DNA from 3 places in the Corynebacterium stationis genome. Region 1 is predicted to be linked to each of the others. Evidence: riboswitches for the same ligand, from Rfam matches in the RefSeq annotation. Region 1 holds a riboswitch; each other region holds the start of a gene.

Region 1 (7,611 bases):
GCAGGGTCGTTTCCGTCAGAACCTGCTGGGTAAGCGTGTTGACTACTCCGGTCGTTCGGTAATTATTGTTGGTCCTCAGCTGAAGCTGCACGAGTGTGGTCTTCCAAAGCTGATGGCACTGGAGCTGTTCAAGCCATTCGTTATGAAACGTCTGGTTGAAAACGACTATGCGCAGAACATTAAGTCTGCAAAGCGCATGGTTGAGCGTCAGCGTCCAGAGGTATGGGACGTTCTGGAAGAAGCTATTTCCGAGCACCCAGTACTTCTGAACCGTGCACCAACCCTGCACCGTCTTGGTATCCAGGCATTCGAGCCAAAGCTGGTTGAAGGTAAGGCTATTCAGCTGCACCCACTGGCTTGTGAAGCTTTCAACGCCGACTTCGACGGCGACCAAATGGCAGTCCACCTACCACTGTCCGCAGAAGCACAGGCTGAAGCTCGCGTGCTGATGTTGTCCTCGAACAATATTTTGTCCCCAGCATCCGGTAAGCCACTGGCTATGCCACGTCTGGACATGGTTACCGGTTTGTACTTCCTCACCATGAACAAGGGCGAGGATGAAATCGGTGGCAATGGCCGCTACGCACCAGCTGATGATAATGGCCCAGCGCAGGGCGTGTACTCGTCCTACGCTGAAGCGATCATGGCTTATGACCGTGGCGTACTTGGTCTGCAGGCACCGATCAAGGTTCGTATTGATCACCTGCGTCCAACCGAAGCAATTGAGGCAGCGCAGTTCCCAGATGGCTGGACCAAGGGCGAATCCTGGATGGCTGAGACCACCCTGGGACGCATCATGTTCAATGAGCTCCTGCCATGGAACTACCCCTACCTTGAAGGTGTAATGGTCCGTAAGGGCGGCTCCAAGGACATTGTCCTGCTTGGTGACGTCATTAACGACCTGGCAATCAAGTACCCAATGATCACCGTTGCACAGGTACTGGACAAGATGAAGGATGCCGGTTTCTACTGGGCAACCCGTTCTTGTGTCACCATTACCATGCACGACGTTCTGGTTCTTCCAAATAAGACCGACATGCTTGAGTCTTACGAGAAGGAAGCAGAACGCATCGAGCGCAAGTACTGGGATCAGGGTGCGCTGACTGAGCGTGAGCGCTACGACCGTCTGGTTGAGCTGTGGAAGAATGCAACCGACTCCGTGGGTAACGCGGTTGAGGCACTGTACCCAGATGACAACCCAATTCCGATGATCGTTAAGTCTGGTGCAGCAGGTAACATGCGTCAGATCTGGACCCTGGCCGGCATGAAGGGCATGGTTGTGAACTCCAAGGGTGACTACATCACCCGTCCGATTAAGACCTCCTTCCGTGAAGGTCTGTCGGTTCTGGAGTACTTCAACAACTCCCACGGTTCCCGTAAGGGTCTGGCGGATACCGCTCTGCGTACCGCTGACTCGGGCTACCTGACCCGTCGTCTGGTTGACGTTGCGCAGGATGTCATCGTTCGCGAAGACGACTGTGGCACCCGTCAGGGCGTTCGCGTCCCAATCGGTGAGGAAATTGCAGAAGGCACCTACGCTGTTCACGAGCTGTGGGAGACCTCAGCATCTGGCCGCGTTGTTGCAACCGACGTCAAGGATGCTGAAGGCAACGTTGTTGCTGAAGCTGGCTCGGACCTGACTGAGGAACTGACGGAGAAGCTGGTTAACGCTGGCATCACCGAAGTTAAGGTACGTTCCGTACTGACTTGTCAGACGCCAGCTGGTGTTTGTGCGAAGTGCTACGGCAAGTCCATGGCTTCTGGCAACTTGGTTGATATCGGCGAAGCCGTCGGTATTGTTGCTGCTCAGTCCATTGGTGAGCCTGGTACCCAGCTGACCATGCGTACCTTCCACCAGGGTGGTGTCGGTGGCGATATTACCGGTGGTCTGCCACGTGTTCAGGAACTGTTTGAGGCACGTAACCCGAAGAACCGTGCACCAATTGCATCCGTCGACGGCACGATCTCTTTGTCCGATGAAGGTAACTTCTGGACTTTGACGATTACCCCAGATGACGGCTCGGATAACGTGGTCTACGAGAAGCTGTCGAAGCGTCAGGGCCTGGCTCAGGTTCGTCGTCCGATGGAATCCAACCCGAACGCAATGATCGAGCGCTCCCTGCGCGACGGTGACCACGTCACCACCGGTCTGCGTCTGATGCGCGGTGCTGCTGACCCACACGACGTGCTTGAGGTTCTCGGCCGCCGTGGTGTGGAAAAGCACCTCATCGACGAGGTTCAGGCTGTTTACCGCGCCCAGGGTGTAGCCATCCACGACAAGCACATCGAGATCATCATCCGTCAGATGCTGCGTCGCGGTACCGTTATCGATGCTGGTAACACCGATCTGCTGCCAGGTACTCTGGTTGACCTTTCTGAGGCTCGCCAGATCAATGCTGGTATGCAGGCAGAGGGCAAGGAACCAGCTCAGCTGCGTTCTGAGATTATGGGTATTACCAAGGCTTCCTTGGCTACCGAGTCTTGGCTGTCTGCGGCGTCCTTCCAGGAGACCACCCGCGTGCTTACCGATGCCGCTATCAACAAGCGCTCCGATAAGCTCATCGGCCTGAAGGAGAACGTCATCATTGGTAAGCTGATCCCAGCTGGTACTGGTATCTCGCGTTACCGCAACATCTCCGTCAAGCCAACCGAGGCAGCACGCAATGCGGCTTACTCGATTCCGACTTACGGCGATTCCATCTACGGTGACGACGGCTTCGGTGAATTCACCGGCGCTTCCGTCCCACTGGATGAGGACTTCACCTTCTAGTCCAACTCCCGTGTTCAACGGCTTCAGCTGTTTAACACCGCAGCGCCCGCGCTACTGATTGATTTTCGGTAGCGCGGGCGCTGCTTTGTTATTTGCGCAGGTTATACGGGCTCTGGTAGGTATTGAAGGGCATCATATTCATTTACGGGTGCTCGCAAGCAAAGTGCGGGCTGAGACCTTGGCGCAGGCGCTGGGAAACCGTCGAACTTGAACCGGATAATGCCGGCGAAAGGATAAAGAAGTGGTTACTCAAGTTAACCCTGCTCGCTCTTTAAACTGGCGAGTGGTAGATATCATCGTTGCCTCCATCCTCGCAGTTGCCTGCGGGCTGGTCTTCGTCTTTTGGAACTCGGTGGGATACGCCTGGTTCATGGCGATGGATGCGCTCACCCCGGGCCTCGGTGGCATTGCCACTGGCATTTGGCTTGCCGGTGGTGTAATCGGCGCGTTGGTTATCCGTAAACCCGGCGCAGCGATTTATGTAGAAACTCTAGCGGCGACTGTCTCCGCGGTATTTGGTTCCCAGTGGGGACCAGAAACTCTTTACTCTGGTCTTGCCCAAGGCTTAGGCGTAGAGATTGTCTTCGCAATCTTCCTCTACCGCCGCTTTAGCCTGATGGTCGCCATGCTCGGCGGCATTGGTGCCGCGCTTGGTGCATTTGTGCTGGAGCTTTTCACCTCAGCAAATATCGCCAAGTCGTTGGAATTTAACCTGATCTACCTGGCTTGTCTCGTCGTCTCGGGAGCTATCTTGGCCGGTGCCTTGAGCTACTTTACGGTTAAAGCTTTAGCGAAAACCGGGGCCCTGGATCGCTTTGCTGTGGGACGGGAACAGCGCGCGCTGTAATGTCACAAATCTTATTGCGCGGTACCACGTGGCAGCACGCTGGTCGCCGCACCCCAGCTATTTCCGATATTGATATCCGCGTCGAACGCGGTGAACGAATCTTGCTCGCTGGTGATTCCGGCTCGGGCAAATCGACGCTGCTTTCAGCACTGGCCGGAGTACTCGGCGGGGATGATGAAGGTACCCTGCGTGGCGAGCTCACCATCAACGCCGCCGCAGTGGGTTTGGTTTTGCAAGACCCGGACTCTCAGGTTATTGCCTCGCGCGTTGGCGATGACGTGGCTTTCGGCTGCGAAAATCTCGGCCTTCCACGCGAGGAAATCTGGCGTCGTGTGCATCAAGCATTGGAAATGGTCGGCTTAGATCTAAGCCTTGAACATCCCACCGCGCGGCTCTCCGGCGGACAAAAACAGCGCCTTGCGCTGGCAGGCGTAATCGCCATGGGAGCCGAGGTGATTTTGCTCGATGAACCCACAGCCAACCTTGACCCGCAAGGTGCAGCCGATGTTGTCGCAGCCGTTGACCACGTGGTTAAAGAAACCGGCGCAACTCTCATTGTCATTGAGCACAACTATACGCAGTGGGAACACGTGTTAAACCGCGCCATTGTTTTAGAACACGGAAAGCTTATCTACGACGGGGAAGTGGCTCCAGCTGTCGCCGCACGGCGCATTACCGGGTTGCCCACGGCATCGCCAGTACCTGCCGATGCTCCGGCAGCGCTGTGGTCGCATAACCTTGCCACCCGTTTTGGTCCGGCCCGCACGCTGGCCATTCCGCAGGGTGCATCGACGGTGATCACTGGCGCCAACGGTTCTGGCAAAACTACCTGGTTGATGACGATGGCAGGGTTGATTTCTCCGGTAGCGGGGAAGTTGGGCTATTCCGAAGAGATTCGCCGCGGCTTGGCAAAAAACCCACACGCGTGGAGCTCTGTTCAGCTGGCGCAGCGCATCGGCTTTGTGTTTCAAAACCCTGAGCACCAATTCGTCGCCCGCAGCGTGATCGAAGAAATGCGGGTGGGGCCCAAAGTGGTCGGATCCCTAGTAAGGGGATCTAACCAGGGAGTAGAAGAGCGCATCGACAAGCTCTTGCAACGCCTGCGGCTGGAGTCTTTGGTTGAAGCCAACCCCTTTACCTTGTCTGGCGGCGAAAAGCGCCGACTATCTGTGGCCACTGCTTTGGTCACCGCACCGAGTGTTGTCCTTTTAGACGAGCCGACTTTCGGCCAAGACCCGGAAACTTTTAAAGAACTGGTCTTTATGATTCGCGAACTGGTTGATGAGGGCATTACTGTCGCATCGATTACCCACGATGAACTATTTATCAATGCTTTGGCCGATGCCCACCTGGTGGTGAGCGCGCATGCCTAATGTTTTAACCGGTGTGAACCCGTTGACGCGGTTGGCGGTCATTATCTTGGTGACGACACCGCTGCTGTTGTCTGTGGACTGGGTGAGCGCGGCCGTCTCTCTTGTGATTACCTTACTATGCGCGCCGTTGTGCCGGGTGAGCTGGTGGCGTCTACTCAAAATGTCTTGGCCGCTGATAATCATCGCGCCGATATCGGGGATATCGATGCTGCTCTATGCCCAAGAAGGTGGGAGGGAGTATTTCTCCTTCTTCCTGGCCACGGTGACCGATAATTCCATCGAACTAGCGGTGGCGATGATGTTGCGTGTGCTTGCTGTCGCATTGCCGGTGATTGTGCTGGCGCGAGATATCGACCCGACGGAATTAGGCGACGCCCTGGCGCAAATCCTGAAACTTCCCGCCCGCTTCGTCATCGGTGCGGTAGCCGGCGTGCGCATGCTGACCCTGTTCAAAGATGATTGGCAAGCAATGGGGCAAGCTCGTCGTGCGCGGGGACTTGCTGACCGCGGGCGCATCAGCCATCTGGTGACCATGACTTTTGGGCTATTGGTGCTTGCCCTGCGCCGCGGTGGGAAACTAGCTACGGCCATGGAAGCCCGCGGATTTGGCAAGCCCGTCACTACTTCGCCGCGTACCTGGGCGCGGGAATCGAAGCTCGTGCGTAGGGACTGGATAATCATGGCCATCGGAGTGCTACTCGCGAGCTTGCCGGTGATAATTTCTGTCGTGTCAGGCTCCTGGCGCTTTTTGGGCTTGTAGAAATGCTTGTAAAATAGAAAGCGTAAATCCGGACAAAAGCAGTCAATCCGCTAACATGGATTAGATAAAGTTCTAGCTTAAATCGTGTGGCAAAAGCATTTGAAAGGTGTGGCTAGGAAAGTCTTAGTGGCTGATCCCAACTCCATGACACTGATTATTAACACCACCATTGACCCAGCGACGCAGTCTGAGGGCGTGCCCAGTGGATTTCTGCCGGTCGAAGCTAGCCAAGCAGAGCCGGCGACACGTGTTCCCGGGCAAGACATCCAGGATGAAGACCCACCGGAAGTTGTTGAAACCAAGTCTTTTTTGCAGGCACAAGACCTGTTAGAAGAAAATATTGACCGCCTTGCACAAGGGCGCAATAAGCCAATGAAACCGGTCACCGTGCTTATCGATGGCCCCTCAGGCGCCGGCAAGACCTGGTTTGCTGCGCGCCTGGCGGAACATATGGGGTGGCAGACAGTCCACCTGGACGAGTTCTACCCCGGTTGGCACGGGCTGCAAAAAGGCAGTGAGATGGTCAACAGCCAAGTTCTGCGGAAAATGAATCCGGGCTTTTGGCGCTGGGACTGGAATGCGCATGCTCCTGCCGAGTGGTTTAGCCTCGACGGCCGTGACAATTTGATTGTCGAAGGTGTAGGTGCGATTAGCGTTGACAATATTGCCGCTGCGTACAAGCGTGGTTCGGTAGTAACCGTCATGGTAACGGGCCCGCGCGAAGCACGCAGAACCCGCGCCTTGGATAGGGATGAGGGCTATGAAGACTGGTTTGAAACGTGGGAAAGTCAAGAAGCAGAGCACTTCGCGAACTTGTTGGAGACTGACCTCAAGCCAGACCTGTTGTGGCAGTGGCAATACGCTGCGTCGTAGTGGCGTCTTCGGCCTATCGGCGCAGATCAGCGTGGTCAAAGACTGTTTGTAAAACCCCACTGGCTTTGGTAGTGTCGGTAAAGGTTCGTTGCATTATGTGACGAAGAGTCTGATCCTTTTCTCAGCAAAACACACCAGTCAGTTGTGACTCGGTGGGGAATAGGTATCTGGACACGCGGAAGGACCCCGGAAAAGAGTCCTTATTTTTGCGTGTTTAGGCACCTGTTTCTCACCGGAGAGCATCTACAAGTGAGTTATTAAAAGCTGAGGCAAGTAATTTCTACCGATAAGAAAGACTGATAATGCCAACTATTCAGCAGCTGGTCCGCAAGGGCCGCAATACTCCGCGCACGAAGGTTGCTACCGCTGCGCTGAAGGGTTCCCCTCAGCGTCGTGGCGTTTGCACCCGCGTGTACACCACCACTCCTAAGAAGCCTAACTCCGCTCTGCGTAAGGTTGCCCGTGTGCGCCTGACCACCGGTATTGAGGTTTCCGCATACATCCCAGGTGAGGGCCACAACCTGCAGGAGCACTCCATGGTGCTTGTTCGCGGTGGGCGTGTGAAAGACCTTCCTGGTGTTCGCTACAAGATCGTCCGTGGTTCTTTGGATACCCAGGGTGTCAAGGACCGTAAGCAGGCCCGTTCCCGTTACGGCGCAAAGAAGGGACAGTAATAAAAAATGCGTAAGAATGCTGCTCCAAAGCGTCCCGTCGTCAAAGACCCAGTTTACAACTCTGAGCAGGTTACTCAGCTGGTAAACAAGGTTCTCATCGACGGCAAGAAGTCCACCGCAGAGCGTATCGTCTACGGCGCTCTCGAAATCTGCCGTGAGAAGACCGGCACCGAGCCAGTAGGTACCTTGGAAAAGGCTCTGGGCAACATCCGCCCTGACCTTGAGGTTCGTTCCCGTCGTGTTGGTGGCGCAACCTACCAGGTCCCAATCGAGGTTCGTCCAGACCGTGCTAACACCTTGGCACTGCGCTGGAT
Region 2 (7,611 bases), 200 kb from region 1:
ATTTAATTGATGACGCACAGCATGGCGGTGGCCGGATTTGGGATACCACGCAGACCAAGGCGCTGTGCATGAATACTTTCGCACACGGCATGACACTCTTTTCGGAGCCCGGCGCGACGGTGGAGGCGCCGGTGGTGGAAGGCCCCACCATTTATGAGTGGGTGCGCCTGCACTTAGGCCACGAGGAGGAGGTAACCCGCGCAAAGCGGGATTACGTCACACAGCATCCGCTTGACGATGGCCTTTGGGAGCGCTTTAGCCGCGAAGAATTAGAAGAACTCCGCCCGGAGTCTTATCCCCTACGCGCGCTGTACGGCTATTACTTAGTGTGGTTTTATCAGTCTGTTCTGCAAGATATTCCGTCGTGGGTCACTGTACGTAGCCACAAGGCCCGTGCCACCAGCATCGAAGAAGCTGATAATTATGACATCATCACTTTAGATAACGGTGAAACTGTCGAAGCTTCGGCAACCATTGCAGTTACAGGTTGGCAAGAACAGGGCCTAGCCGCGCAGGAAAAGTGGATCAAAGAAACTTTGGACACTCATCCAGGCCTCAACTGGATTCGGGCAAATAACCCAATTGAGCAGGATGTTAGTTCCATCAAGGACAATGAAAAGGTACTCTCCCGCGGCTTAGGGATGGGCTTTTTCGATATTTTGATTTTGACCACGCAAGAACGCGGTGGGCAGTTTGTCGAGGACCCAGATGCGGCCAGTGGGCTGCGTTATATTGCCACCGGTAAAGAGCCAACGTATTACGCGAGCTCCAGGCGCGGTTACCCGTTTATGCCACAGTCTGATGATGGTGGATTGCCACCAGCAGCGGAGATTCCCCGTTTAAAGAAGGTTGTTGCGGATCTTTCCGATCGTAAGGGTCGTCGCTCTATCGACTATGACGTGGAGGTCTGGCCAGCGGTCCTGCGCGATGCTTACCACGCATACGTCAAAACTTTGGCCCGCGTAGAACCACAAGCACTCAAGGCCGACTTGGACACCATTGTGCAGGCTATCGATGACGCTGAGGTTGATGCCAGTGTGGTCTTTAATGGCGTCAGCGCGATGGATGAGGTCATCGAAAAGTACACCACCAAGCGTTTTTCACTGCTGCGCTGGATGCATCTTTTGCCAGCCAACTTCGATAACACGCAAGAGCTCACCGCGTATGTGATGCAGCGCCTGGAAGAAGACCTGCGCGATGCCGAGCAGGGACAAGATAGCCCAGTGCGTGCTGCCCTGTGGTCTTTGGGCTTTTCCCGCAAGCCCTCCCAGGTGCTGGGGGCGGAAGGGCGATACACCGTGGAATCGCGCCACCACATGTTTGATAAGGCCATTGCGCTGGCGCAACTGGCGTGCTCCGGCCCACCAATCTTCCGCACGCGTCAGCTCATGGCGCTCGTGGAGGCAGGCGTCGTGAAGTTCATCGGTGGCTATCCGCTGCTCGATACCGACCGTACTACCGGTGAATGGACCATGAGCTCACCCTATTCCGGCGGCGTGCGCTATCGCGGCACCACGCTTTTCGACGCCTGGGTGCACAAGCCAGATATCCGCAAGATGCCGGTGGATTCCTTCATGAAGGACTTAGTAGAGAAAAAGCGCGTCGTTGCCTTTAGCGATATCGCCGAAGATGGCACGGAATTGCCGACCGCATCAGTCGCACAACATCCGCAGTCGCGCCGCGTGCTTGATGCCGAAGGCCACGAAGACCCACGCCTACACATGGTCGGTATCCCCGCGCACGCGCAGTACCCGGACACCACTATTTCCCCACCACTGCCAGGGACCGACTCCTGGTTTATTCAAGAAGCCGACAAGGCCGCCACGAGCGCATTTAATATAACGCTCGGTGTGAATAAAATGAACCAAGCTGTCTAGCGATTTACATTCAAGGCGCGTATTGTGGGAAACATTCCACGAAAGAAGGAGAATTTTTAATGTCTGATCTCACCCCTAATCACAAGGCCGGCGAACCACTCGAGGCTATCGATGCCGACAAGCTGGCGTCGTTGCGTCAGAAGAATATCGATACCCCAGAAGGCGGCAAGAAGGTCATCAAGACTCACACCGAGGCTGATGGACACTTCCGCAATTACACCCAGGTTCGCGACCTGAAGCCAGTTTTGGTGTCTGAGCCACCAGCTTTGCTTGGCGATGACTCCGCGCCGAACCCAACCGAAATCGCCCAGGCCGGCCTAGCAGCTTGCATCTCCGTGGGCATCCAGGCAATCGCTACCCACCGTGGCGTTACCCTGACCAAGATCGACATCGATATCGAATCCAACATTGACGTCTCCCCTGTCTGGGGCGTTGGCGACTTGAGCGATGATAAGCGCCCAGGTGTTTCCGATGTCCAGGTCAACGTTGATGTTGACGGCGATGCTGACCGTGAGACCCTAGAAAAGATTGTCGATGACGCAATCCAGTGGTCCCCTGTGGTCAACACCTACACCCGTCCAGCAAACCTGACCCACAAGGTGGTCTAAAAGCCAGCTTGTTAGTCAGCTGATTACTTTGGGGCACCGATGGTCGGCTGTGGCAGGTAGACTTGCCCTCCCGCGTTGAGGAATTCCTGGCTCTTTTGCTGCATGCCAGCAATAGCAGCTTGGGCCTCGGCGCTGCCATAGGTGTCGCGGATATCTTGCGATATCCTCATTGAGCAGAACTTCGGACCGCACATTGAACAAAAGTGTGCGGTCTTTGCTGGTTCTGCCGGCAAAGTTTCATCGTGATATTCCTGGGCTGTTACCGGGTCCAGACCAAGCGAGAACTGGTCATTCCACCGGAATTCAAAGCGTGCCTTGGACAGGGCATCATCACGCGCGGTGGCACCGGGATGCCCCTTGGCAACATCTGCTGCGTGCGCTGCGATTTTATAGGTAATCACGCCGGTCTTTACGTCATCCCTGTTGGGAAGACCTAAGTGTTCTTTCGGGGTGACATAGCACAGCATCGCGGTGCCATAGCGTGCGATTTCGGTTGCGCCGATAGCGGAGGTGATGTGGTCATAGCCCGGCGCGATATCTGTTACCAGCGGGCCCAGCGTATAAAAAGGTGCGCCTTTGCAGAGTTCTTGTTGCCGCTCGACGTTTTCGCGAACCTTGTGCAGCGGAATATGCCCTGGCCCTTCGACCATCACCTGTACGTCATATTCCCACGCGCGCTGGGTCAGCTCAGCCAGGGTGTCTAGTTCGGCAAACTGCGCGGCGTCGTTGGCATCGGCAATGGAGCCGGGACGGAGGCCATCGCCAAGCGAAAATGCCACGTCATAAGCGGCGAAAATCTCGCACAGCTCATCAAAGTGGGTGTACAGGAAGTTTTCTTCGTGGTGAGCGAGGCACCAACCGGCCATAATCGAGCCACCCCGGGAGACAATGCCTGTAACTCGGTCGGCGGTGAGCGGCACATACCGCAGCAACACGCCCGCGTGGACGGTCATGTAATCAACGCCCTGCTCGCACTGTTCAATAACGGTGTCCCGGTAGATCTCCCAGGTCAGCGCATTGGCGTCGCCATCGACTTTCTCCAATGCCTGGTAAATCGGGACTGTGCCAATCGGAATGGGTGAATTGCGCAGAATCCACTCGCGCGTGGTGTGAATGTCATTTCCGGTCGACAAATCCATGAGGGTATCCGCGCCCCACTTCGACGCCCATTCCAGCTTGGCGACTTCTTCGTCAATGGAACTGGTAACGGCAGAGTTGCCGATATTGGCGTTGATCTTCACCAAAAATTGCTTACCGATGATCATCGGCTCCGATTCGGGATGGTTGATATTCGCAGGGATGATCGCCCGGCCCGCGGCGACCTCGCTGCGAACGAGCTCCACGTCGACGTTTTCACGCAGCGCCACATAACGCATTTCCGGCGTTATCTCACCCTTACGCGCGTAGTGCATCTGGGTTACCCGTTTACCGGATTTCGCGCGCAGGGGCACCGGCTTGCTTCCCTGCCACTGCTGGGACGGCGCGCCACGGCGTACAGCGGTGCGGCCATCATCTTCGAGGCGTGCACCACGAGCTTCATAGGTTTCCGTGTCGCCAAATGCGGCTATCCACTCGGCGCGCCAAGGCGCAAGGCCTTGTTCCGGAACGCTGCCAGGACCCATGGTCCGGTAGACCTTCAACGGTTCATTCGGCGTGCCATCTGGGGAATCAGATTGGGCAATTGCGGTTACTGGCACTCTGATTCCGTGTTCAACATCTTCGAGCCACGACAGGCTGTGAGCTGGATGTTGTTCGGATGTCTGCGCACCCTGAGCCTCGTTGGTCGCGTTCAAAGGGGTCGGCAAATTTACATTACGATCAGACAATGAAGTCTCCTATTTCCTACGCCGGCATTAACCGGATCAGGTTCAACGGTCTCGGACTTCACTAGCCCGATCTCAGCCACTTTTAGTGGCACCCGCATGGACTCTTTATCTCTATCACGTAATTTCAAGCCCGACAAGCAATTAATTTCATTCTCGGTAGAAAGCGACTGTTCAGCGGCTATGAATTAAAAATTAAAAGTCTTAAATTTTAAGCCCTTCTCCCCACGTACAAGGTTTTAGTTTGGCTAAGACGGAACACCATGAAGCAGCGACTCACGTCATCACCATTGTGACAAGCCAGGAACTAAAACGGATAGGTCAATGACCGGCAGTATGCGGCGCTCGGCGCTCCTTATACGGGAACGCTTGCGCAAGATGAGCACATGAGGATTACCGGGATGCAACGTGTGTTAGCGCCGTTGTCTGTGATGTCATTTCCACACCCCACGAGAAGCAGAATTTTAGTTCGCAGAAATGCTCTTTCATTCCTTCTAGCAACAGTGAGCAACAAGGCAGCGACAGTAGCGGTCTTAGCTACCGGATACTTGCCTTTCCCAGTAAAACGGCAACTGCCCAAGCGCGGAGTCCATCTCAGATGGGAATCGCACTTGGGCAGCAAATTTATCCTGGATTTTCCATAAGCTTGCCGCGGTTAAAGCGGCCGCCTATCCAATGCACCTGACCGCTTTAAGGCAAGAATCTATTCCAAAGATAATACGCGCAAAGCTTTAAACTTTGTTAGGCCTTTGCCTCGTTTCCTGGACCTTCAGGCGGGGTTTCCGGTTCATATTCATTGTCGACGTCGCCGCCGAGATAAACATCGCCGTCAACCACCACATGGCCTGGAATATGGAAACGTCCTTCTTCGTCATAGGCAAATTCAGGTACACCTAGCTCGTTACCGTCAGCATCGAAACCAGGGGCAGGACGGGATTCATGTTCTTCAAGTTTTTCGGGGCTATCTGTCTTCTCCCAGTGACGCGTGGCGATGCGACGCTCTGCCGCATAATCATCCCCCATGCCTTTCAGCAGTGAGTACATCATGCAAAACATCATGATGAAGAACGGCAGTGCGACAATAATGACGACTTCTTGTATGGCTTCGATACCAGTGTCGTTGATAAACAGCAGCGCAGCGGTCACCGCGCCAACAGCAATAGCCCAACCGATGCGGTAGAACACGGGGGACTTATTTTCTTCACCGGTGGCAAATGAGTCTATGACAAGGGCTGCGGAGTCGATCGAGGTAACGAAGAAAATTACGATGACAAAGATTGCCAAAGAACCAGAGATGGCGTAAATCGGGTACTGCTCCAAAAGCGCGAATAGTGCGACAGGAGTATCGCCGTCTTCGACCACCGGTCCAGTAAGAACCCCGGGGTCAGATAGTTCCATCTCAATCGCCGCGCGGCCGAAGATAGAAAACCAGATGACCACGAAAACAGTTGGCAACGCTAGTACGCCGCCGATGAATTCACGCACGGTACGGCCACGCGAGATGCGCGCGATGAACATACCGACAAATGGTGACCAGCAAATAGTCCATGCCCAGTAGAAGACGGTCCAAGTACCCTGCCAGCCAGGATTCTCAGCAAAGGAATCCGTCCAGAACATCATCTCCGGCAAGGACGAGCCGTAGTTACCGAACGCTTGGGGATGCGGACGGAATCCTGAAAGGTTTTCCTAGTGAACCGTTCCTACACCCTAGAAGAACGCAAGAAGGCTGTCGCGGAGTATCGACGAACCAAATCTGTCGTGGAAACGATCCGCAATCTGGGCTACCCAGGCCGTTGGACAATGTACAAATGGCTGCGGGAGCCTCTCAAGCCGGGTCCTAAGCCACGCAAGCAAGCCACAAAGCTACGTTCCTATCCTTGGAAGCTCAAGCTTGAAGCTGTGCAGATGTACAAAGAGGGCCTACGTCCTCAGGAAATCGCCGACAAACTCGATCTGTATACGAAGATGAGCGTATACAGTTGGGCGCAAGCATATCGTGAACTCGGCGAATGGGGCCTGATGTCCAACGAAGAACGAAGAACTGAAAGAAAAATCCCGACCAAGAAATCTCTCAAAGCCTCGCTACCAGACGATCCAAAAGAGCTAAAGAAGCTGGCAGCTCAATTGATGGTTGAAAAAGCAGTGATGGCTGAGGAGCTGATGTTAATAAAAAAAGACGACAGCGTCACTCCGGGAGCACTGAACAATCTTCAGAAGACTCTGGTAGTTGACGCACTCCGAAACCACCTTCCGCTTCCCATGCTGTTGGAAACAGCAGGCCTTTCTACCTCTACGTTCTACTATCAACTCGCAGCCCAGGCTCGCCTAGACCCGCTACAAGATGTCAGGCTGCGCATTGCTGAAATAGCTGAGGAAAGCCACTTTACTTACGGCTATCGCAGAACTTGGTGGGTATTGCGTCATGAGGGTATCACTATTAGCGAAAAGGTCGTCCGCCGGCTAATGCAGGAGATGGCAATCCCAGTTCGTAGCCCGCGAAGGAAAATTCGATATTCCAGCTACGCAGGGGAAATAACTCCAGCGCCGCCGAATATCGTCAAAAGAAACTTTCATGCAGACGAGCCAAGCATGCTGTGGTTGACCGACATAACCGAGTTTGTAGCCAGCAACGGAAAAGTTTATCTCTCGGCCATTGTGGACTGTTTTGACGGAAAGATTGTCGGATGGAAAACCGGTCGCCATCCCACGATGGAAATAGCAGAGAAATCCCTTATAGAAGCGCTTGAATCCCATCCACCAACAGCGTTGAACAAGCTTGTTGTGCACTCTGACCGGGGCACTCACTACCGCGCCAATAGCTGGATAACCATAACCCGAACGGCCGGAATCATTAGATCTATGTCCAAAAAAGGGTGTTCACCAGATAACTCAGCTTGTGAGGGCTTCTTTGGCCGGATGAAAAATGAAATGTACTACCACAAGATTTGGCACAGGGTAGATGAGCTTGAAGAAGCAGTAAATTCCTACATTGAGTTTTACAACAAAGTCAGAATTAAAGACTCTCTCGGCGGAATAAGCATCCATGCACACCGAAACCTGATAGCTTCATAACCGAAACAATCCTAAAAACAGTCCGCATCCCCCTTCGACTGTATGGCGCAGCAGCGTCAACGTCGGTCCCATCAGCAGGACGAAAACCATCAGGACGACGGCCGCACCAATGTTAAGGTTCGACAAAATCTTGATGCCGCGATCGAGACCAGAAGCAACAGATACGGACGCTGCGATGGTAACAACAATGATGATCGCTAATTCCACGCCGGAGATAAGCGGGACATCCCA
Region 3 (7,611 bases), 370 kb from region 1:
CAAGATGTCCCACTGTCCCACGAATACGACGGGGTACTTGCCGAAAGTAATGGTGGAGGGATCTTGACCATGATCAACACCATGAAATCTGTCGGTCTTCCCAGGCCGACTTTTAAGGTAGATATTGCTCGAGTGACAGTCATTCTGCAGCGATTCGGCCTCGCAGACGGAGAAGTCGCATCCTGGGTTAAGGAACGACTTGGAGATGAATTCTCAATCGCTGAAGGTGCCGCACTTGTTTTGGCAAAAGACTTGGGGGCCGTCACAGCTAAAGATCTCAAACGGCAGACAGGCGGCGACAGTGGTGAGCTTCAGATCATGCTCGATAAGCTTGCTCAACAAGGTTCGTTAATTGAATCGAGCCAAGGGGTGTACACCCTCTCAAGTGCGGGAGCTCACCTAACCCCCGCCCAACAAGACGTATTCGATGCAGTATCTAATACTGAAGAACTCTCAGCTCAACAAGTTAGCGACCTTACCGATCGGCCAATAAGCACCGTACGCGCCGCCCTTCGACATCTTGTAGAAATCGGTTTTATCACAGCCACAGCGCCACCAAGCAGTAGAAAACGAGCTTATCGCCGCACGTGATCTTGGCTAATTTAACCTTCAAGAGATAGGCAGACTTGGCATCCAAACTGATTACGAATCAATTCCTTCATCGCATAGTTGGCTCCAGCTTGCCGTATCGGCCGGGCGTGCTAGGCTGCTGGTTAGAACACGCTGGCAGGACGGCCTGCACAGTCAAAGCTAGAGCTGGGACGACCCTGCACTTAAAGGAGTCTTCGTCCATGTCAGCCTCTACTGCCCTGCGCGGCGTTCTCACCGGATCTGTCATCGCCCGAATTGTATTGGGCTGGGTTGCGGTCGCACTACTATCACTGGCATCAGGTTTTCTCGCGGGCAGCTTATCGATGCCCCTCGTCTTCACCCTTCTTGCGCTCATCGTGGGCGTGATCATCGTGTGTTCCGGCGGGGTTGTCACCCAAGCTGAACATCTCGCGCACCGGCTTGGTGATCCCTACGGCACCCTGGTGCTGACCCTTTCAATTGTCGGCATTGAAGTCATTCTCATCTCCGCGGTTATGCTCGGCCCAGGCGATCACCACACCATCGCGCGTGATTCCGTCATGGCCACGGTCATGATTGTCCTCAACCTGGTCATCGGCCTGGCACTTCTCGTCGGCGGCATGCGTCATAGCAACCTGCAGGTCAACCGCACCGGTATTTCCGCATACTTATCCATGCTCGTCGTACTCATCGCCACCGCCTTCGCCTTTCCAGCTGTCATCGGCACCGATGGCGCATACAATTCCGCGCAGGCCATCACCATCGTGACCTTGACAGTCATCCTCTACGGATTCTTTCTCTACCGCCAAACCGGCGCCCAGCATGCCGACTTCACGGAAACAGACAAGGACGTCGTTGCTTCCAACAACCCCGGAATCGCCGCAATTTTCCGCGAGCACAAAGGCGAGATCTTCACCCGCGCGCTGGTTTTGCTCATCACGGTAATCCCCATCGTGATGCTCTCTCACGATATGGCATCGCTTCTCGATGACGGCCTTAACCGCCTCGGCGCTCCCATCGCGCTTTCCGGCATCATCATCGCAATGATTGTCTTTTTGCCCGAAGCAATCACCACCGTCCGCGCTGCCTGGGGTGGCGAAGGACAACGCGTGGTTAACCTCGCCCACGGCGCGCTCGTCTCCTGTGTTGGCCTCACTCTGCCGGTCGTGCTCATCATCGGTCTGCTTACTGGGCAAACCGTTACCCTCGCCGAAAACCCCACCAACCTGCTGCTACTAGGAATCAGCCTGGCTTTGAGCATCGCAACGTTTAACTCCCAGAAAGTCACCGCGATTCACGGCGGAGCACACCTATTCGTCTTCATCCTCTACGCGCTCAGCGTATTTTCTTAAAGTCGTTTCTTGCCAGGACATTCTGTGCTAGCGTGGGCGCCAGACACGGGGTGCCCGGAAGGGCTGAGATTAAACCCGAGAACCTGATCGAGTTCGGACTCGCGGAGGAATGTCGGTAAACGACGCAGGCAGTATATGCAGGGATACCTGTATCTATTGCAGCACGCTTCGCTTCTTCGAACTCGATATGAGTGATGAAACGGAGACAAGCGTTGATACCGAACGTATTAACCATTGCTGGCACAGATCCCACCGGTGGCGCGGGGATTCAAGCAGACTTAAAAGCATTTTCTGCCAACGGCGCATATGGGATGAGCGTGGTCACCGCAGTGGTTGCGCAAAATACGCGCGGGGTGGGAAGCATCGTCGCGATGGAACCTGAATTCGTGGCCGAACAAATCGCCGCGGTCTTTGAGGATGTCCGCGTCGATGCAGTGAAAATCGGCATGGTGGCCAATGCTGGAATCGCCGAAGCGATCACGCAGTCACTGGATAAATACGCGCAGTGCCCGGTGGTCTTGGATCCGGTGATGGTCGCTAAAAGTGGCGATCATCTGCTCAACCAGGATGATGTCGACGCGATTCGGGAGCGTCTCGTGCCGCGGGCAACGCTGATTACGCCGAATCTGCCGGAGGCATCGGTGTTGCTGGGCCGCGAGGTAGAGATGGGCAGCTTGGCAGAAATGCGTGAGTCCTTAAACGATCTGCGCGCTTTGGGCGCAAAGTGGGTGCTGCTCAAAGGCGGGCATTTAAGCGGTGCGGAAAGCACCGATATCCTCACCGGCGGTGATGCCGGCGAGCACACCGTGGAGCTGACCGCACCGCGCGTGGACACTGTCAATGACCACGGCACTGGGTGCACATTATCGGCCGCGATAGCAGCGCTTTTACCCCAACACGGATACGAAGAAGCGGTGCGCCGCGCCAAAGACTATCTCACGCACGCGCTGCGCCACGCGGATGAATTGGACGTCGGTGCAGGCCACGGCCCCGTCCATCACTTCCACGCGCTATGGAATAACGCGCCTTTGCAATTGCAAGGAACACAACGATGAGCACTCAACGATTTACGGACCTTTTGCGCGAGCAAAACCACACCACGTGGGAGAAGGCAGTTTCTCACCGCTTTGTGCAGGAGCTTTTCGATGGCACCATCGACGACTCTGTCATGGCCAGCTACTTGGTGCAGGACTACCGCTTTTTGGATAGTTTCTTGGTGTTGCTGGGGGCATCGGTAAGCACGGCGGATGCGCTTGAACCACGGCTGCGGTTTGCGCAATTTATTGGCGAGATAGCCGGCGATGAAAATACTTATTTCCTCGACGCCTTTAAAGCATTGGGCGTGAGCGACAAGCAGCGCGAAGAAATCCCGAATACCGAGCCGACCACCGCGTTTTGCGCGTTGATGCGTGAGGCTGCGGAAACCCGCGATTACGTAGCAATCGTCGCGGTGTTGCTGGTTGCGGAATGGTTGTACCTCGACTGGGCGACCCGCGGTGCGCGCCCGCTGCCGAAGAACTTCGTGCACGCGGAATGGATTCGACTGCATGATTTTCCTGAATTCCACGAGCGCATCGCGTTCTTACGCGCAGAACTCGACCGCGTCGGCCCAGCCCGGCGCGCTGTTGCGGAAGACTTCTTTCACCGCGCAGTAGAAATCGAGCTCGCATTTTTTGATGCTGCCTACGCCCACCCCATCACAGGAGAAAAATAATGACACTGTTTAATGATCTGAAAAAAGCCATCGGTACCGAGTGGACCGATTACACCGAGCACGAATTCGTGCGCAAACTTGGCGAAGGCACCTTGCCGCTACCCGTCTTCCAGGACTACCTAGTGCAGGATTATCACTTCCTCGTGCAGTTCGCGCGGGCGAACGCACTGGCTGCGTACAAAAGCCGCAACCTCGCCGATATTAAAGACGCGACGGGCGCACTGCAGGCTATCTTGCACGAAACCGAACTACACCGCCGACTGACTACACGCTGGGGAATCACGGAAGAAGAGCTTGATGCGGCGGCAGAAAAACAAACCACCGTGGCTTATACCCGCTACGTTTTGGACACCGGGATGTCCGGCGACCTGCTGGATATGCACGTCGCGCTTTCACCATGCTCCATTGGTTATGCAGAAATTGGTGTAGCCCTAGAGCCGCAACGAATACGGGCTCTAGATGCCGGCGAAGAACACCCCTACGGCGAGTGGATTGCGGAATACTCCGGCACGGAATTCCAAACCGCAGCACAAGCTGCCACCGAACGCCTCGACGCGCTAACCGCAGGTAGCGTCACCGCGGAGCGCTTTGATTCCTTAGTGGAAATCTTCCGCGCCGCGACCCGCTTGGAAGCAGCGTTCTGGCAGCAAGCACTGGACTCAGCTGACTGATTCAGCTGCCTAGTGTTTGAAGCAGCGTGCGTTCCAGCTCTAAGAATCTAGGGCTGGTCAACGCATCGATCCCCCGCGGCTTCGGTAGGTCAACGTCGAGAATGAGGCTGACTTTCGCCGGGCGCGGGCTGAGCACCACCACGCGGTCTGAAAGCAAGATCGCTTCGCGGACATCATGGGTAATCAACAGTGCTGTCCAATTATGTTCGGCCCACACTTGTTGCAGCCAGGTTTGTAAATCCTGTTTGGTAAGCGCGTCGAGGGCGCCGAAGGGTTCATCGAGAAGCAAAGTGCTCTTGTTTTGAACCACCGTGCGCAGAAGTGCTGCCCGCTGGCGCATGCCGCCGGAAAGCTCAAACGGCAAGGAATCTTCAAAACCCGCAAGCCCAAAGCGGGGAAACCATTCCTTGACCCGTGCCCGCGCCGCGCGGCGTTTAACCCCTTGGACTTCCAGGCCGAGTGCGGCATTCGCGGCGATGCTGCGCCACGGAAACAACGCATCTTTTTGCGGCATATAGGCCACTTCCCCATCGATACCCACCGTGCCACTAGTCGGTGAATCCAAACCGGCGATGATGTTAAACAGCGTGCTCTTGCCGCAGCCAGATGGACCGATGATGGAGACAAACTCCCCGGGATTCACCGTCAAAGAGATGTCATCCAGCACTGCGCGCTGGCGGGCATCGGCAAGCGGGAAGGTGCGTGAGATGCCCTCGAGGTGCAACTGCGGTGAGGTTTTAACGCTCATTGGCAGCGGTCCTTTCTTTGATGTGCCACGGAATAACGGCCCGTTCCACCAGGTACGTGGATAGGTAGAGCACAATGCTGATCACAGCTGCGACGGTAACTGCGGCGAGCACCAAATCGGTGCGAAAAGCATTCTTTTGCACGCTCATATAAATGCCCAAGCCCTGCTTCGCGCCGACATACTCGGCGAAGATGGCGCCCACCACGGCATAAGTAATACCGATACGCAAAGAAGTGAAAAAGAGTGGCAGCGCCGACGGTAGCCGCAGGAAGAGGAACTCTTTGATGCGCCCGGCACCCATGCTGCGCAGCAACGCCGATGCTTCCCTGTCCGCACGCGCAAAACCATCGACTAGCCCGATGGTTACTGGGAAGAAGGTCACCAGAGCCACCACCAGGATCTTGGGCAGCAGCCCGAAGCCGAACCAGATGATCATCAACGGCGCGATAGCGACAATCGGAATGGTTTGGGAAGAAATCAGCAGCGGAACTAGGCCACGGCGCATCAGCGGCGAGAAATCAATAACGATAGCAATCAGCCACGCGCACGCTAATGACACCGAAAAGCCCAGTAGCGTGACATTTAAGGTAGCCAGGGCATGCGCGCCAAGTGCGTTGCGATGCTCCCAACCGGAGCTTGCCACAAGCGTTGGCGCCGGCAGCACCTGCGGGCGCACCGCGGTCAAACGCACGATTAACTCCCACGCGATAAGCAGCACGGCCAGAAAGCCTGCGGGCACCCAGATATTCTTAAAAGATAAATACTGCTTCATCAGTCCTGCAAGTATTCATTGGTGAAAAATTCTTCCCACGCAGGCTGCTTATCCAACAGTTTGCCGTTGTTATCAGTCAGCAAATCGGAATCAAAGAGGAACTGGCCGAGCTCGCTCCAGTGCTCTTCGGTTTGCACGCCGAAGTCACCGTTGTCATCGAGCATGTACTTATCCGCGAGCATCTCTTGGCTTTCCACCAGCATGTCTAGGTCAGTGAGTAGGCCAGCGTTTTCTTCCTGCAAAATCTTTGCGGCGGCTTCGGGGTCTTCCACGGAATCTTCATAGCCGCGGGCAAGGGCCTGCACAAAGCCACGCGCGGTATCCGGATTATCTTCCAACCAGGTGTTATTGCCCACCACCAAGACTTGGTACGCATCCGGGAAACCATAATCGGTGTACGCGAAAGTCTTCAGGTCCACGCCGCGGTGTTCAGCTTCGATGCCTTCCCAGGCGACATAAGGGACGGTGAAATCAACATCGCCGGAGTACAACGCCTCATAGGCAGAGGTCCCCAGCGTCACGGTTTCGAATTCGCCGTCGCCACCCGCGGATTGCACCACGCCCTGCATGGTCTTGGTCTCCGCCGGGTTATCGAATCCACCGAAGGTCAACCCGTCCAAGTCGGCAGGGCTTTGGATGTCATCACGGTCTGCCAGTACCGCCACTTCTGTGGCCCAGGTTTGTTCCACGGCGAGTACTGATTTCAGGTCCGCGCCAGAGGCCATGGACATCGATGCTGTGTCTTGGAAGCTGATGCCGAACTCGGCTTGGCCGGCATCGACAAGTACTTCGGGATTGCTGTTGTTAAACGGCAGGATTTCCACGTCGATGCCGGCTTCCTCGAAGTAGCCCTTATTCAATGCCACGTAGAGCCCAGTGTGGTTGGTATTCGGTGTCCAGTCCAGCGCGAAGCGGACGGTGGTTTTCGCATCGCTTGCCGATGCCCCCTCCGCCTCATCACCTCCCGCACAGCTAGTCAGCAAGGTAGCAAGAGCAAGGACGCCGGCTGCGGCGATGGTGCGAAGAGAAATTGATGTAGTTTTCACGGTTTTGTTATTCCTTCCAGGATTCGGCCATGCTGCGGGCAACATGCTCGGGATTCTCGGCAGCACACAGCGCGGAGACAAAGCAGACACCAGCGGCTCCAGCGGATCGCAGATCAGCGATGTCTTCTTGGAGGACGCCACCGATGGCCACGGTCGGCACTGATGACAACGCGGTCAGGTGCGCAAAGCCCGCGATGCCCAGTGCTGGTGGATGGTCGGGCTTGGTGGAAGTCGGCCGGATAACACCGACGCCGACATAATCCACGGTGCCGGTAGGAAGCGCAGCAACCGCAGCAAGGTGATCTTCGGTATTCGCGGTTAAGCCGATAATGGCATCTGTACCGAGTTCTTCGCGCGCGGTAAATGCGGCTTCATCGCCTTGGCCTAAGTGCACGCCGTCGATGGCAATGCCACGCCTTTGGGCTTCGACGGCGACATCGAGACGGTCATTGATCACTAACTTCGCGCGGCCATCGATAACAGCTGCGAGCTGCTCAAGTTGGGATAGCTGCTGGTCAAAGCTGGCATTTTTATCGCGTAGCTGCACCGTGTGCACGCCACCGTCCACGGCCAGACGTACAGTTTCCACTACGCCGCGGGTTCCACACAGCACCGGGTCGGTGACTAAATAGATGCCATAATCCTGGTTGCTGCTCATGCCGCGTACTCCCGGATGCGCTGCTCCGAGGAGATGGCGGACGGGGTGAGAGTGGAGAGGGCATCGATAAGCGAAACTGC

Evidence for each region. Region 1 has a riboswitch for thiamine pyrophosphate ahead of CSTAT_RS02320 (ECF transporter S component). Riboswitches for the same ligand answer to the same signal wherever they lie in the genome.
Region 2: linked by a shared signal. The riboswitch ahead of thiC (phosphomethylpyrimidine synthase ThiC) and the one ahead of CSTAT_RS02320 (ECF transporter S component) in region 1 are both predicted to bind thiamine pyrophosphate.
Region 3: linked by a shared signal. The riboswitch ahead of thiD (bifunctional hydroxymethylpyrimidine kinase/phosphomethylpyrimidine kinase) and the one ahead of CSTAT_RS02320 (ECF transporter S component) in region 1 are both predicted to bind thiamine pyrophosphate.

Annotation. Positions count from the first base shown of each region.
Region 1 covers NZ_CP009251.1:471,756-479,366, forward strand. The annotation lists gene CSTAT_RS02315 (DNA-directed RNA polymerase subunit beta') at 1-2,770, shown strand, start outside; TPP riboswitch at 2,905-3,021, shown strand; gene CSTAT_RS02320 (ECF transporter S component) at 3,012-3,617, shown strand; gene CSTAT_RS02325 (ABC transporter ATP-binding protein) at 3,617-4,990, shown strand; gene CSTAT_RS02330 (energy-coupling factor transporter transmembrane component T family protein) at 4,983-5,750, shown strand; gene CSTAT_RS02335 (nucleoside/nucleotide kinase family protein) at 5,877-6,623, shown strand; gene rpsL (30S ribosomal protein S12) at 6,926-7,297, shown strand; gene rpsG (30S ribosomal protein S7) at 7,304-7,611, shown strand, end outside.
Region 2 covers NZ_CP009251.1:675,926-683,536, reverse strand. The annotation lists gene CSTAT_RS03330 (FAD/NAD(P)-binding protein) at 1-1,877, shown strand, start outside; gene CSTAT_RS03325 (OsmC family protein) at 1,937-2,485, shown strand; gene thiC (phosphomethylpyrimidine synthase ThiC) at 2,509-4,278, opposite strand; TPP riboswitch at 4,308-4,417, opposite strand; partial or broken gene CSTAT_RS03315 (BCCT family transporter) at 5,050-5,964, opposite strand; gene CSTAT_RS03310 (IS3 family transposase) at 5,998-7,380, shown strand; partial or broken gene CSTAT_RS03305 (BCCT family transporter) at 7,414-7,611, opposite strand, start outside.
Region 3 covers NZ_CP009251.1:104,002-111,612, reverse strand. The annotation lists gene CSTAT_RS00585 (ATP-binding protein) at 1-591, shown strand, start outside; gene CSTAT_RS00580 (calcium:cation antiporter) at 792-1,922, shown strand; TPP riboswitch at 1,959-2,049, shown strand; gene thiD (bifunctional hydroxymethylpyrimidine kinase/phosphomethylpyrimidine kinase) at 2,117-2,977, shown strand; gene CSTAT_RS00570 (TenA family protein) at 2,974-3,636, shown strand; gene tenA (thiaminase II) at 3,636-4,307, shown strand; gene CSTAT_RS00560 (ABC transporter ATP-binding protein) at 4,309-5,055, opposite strand; gene CSTAT_RS00555 (ABC transporter permease) at 5,045-5,827, opposite strand; gene CSTAT_RS00550 (ABC transporter substrate-binding protein) at 5,827-6,873, opposite strand; gene thiE (thiamine phosphate synthase) at 6,881-7,531, opposite strand; gene thiM (hydroxyethylthiazole kinase) at 7,528-7,611, opposite strand, start outside.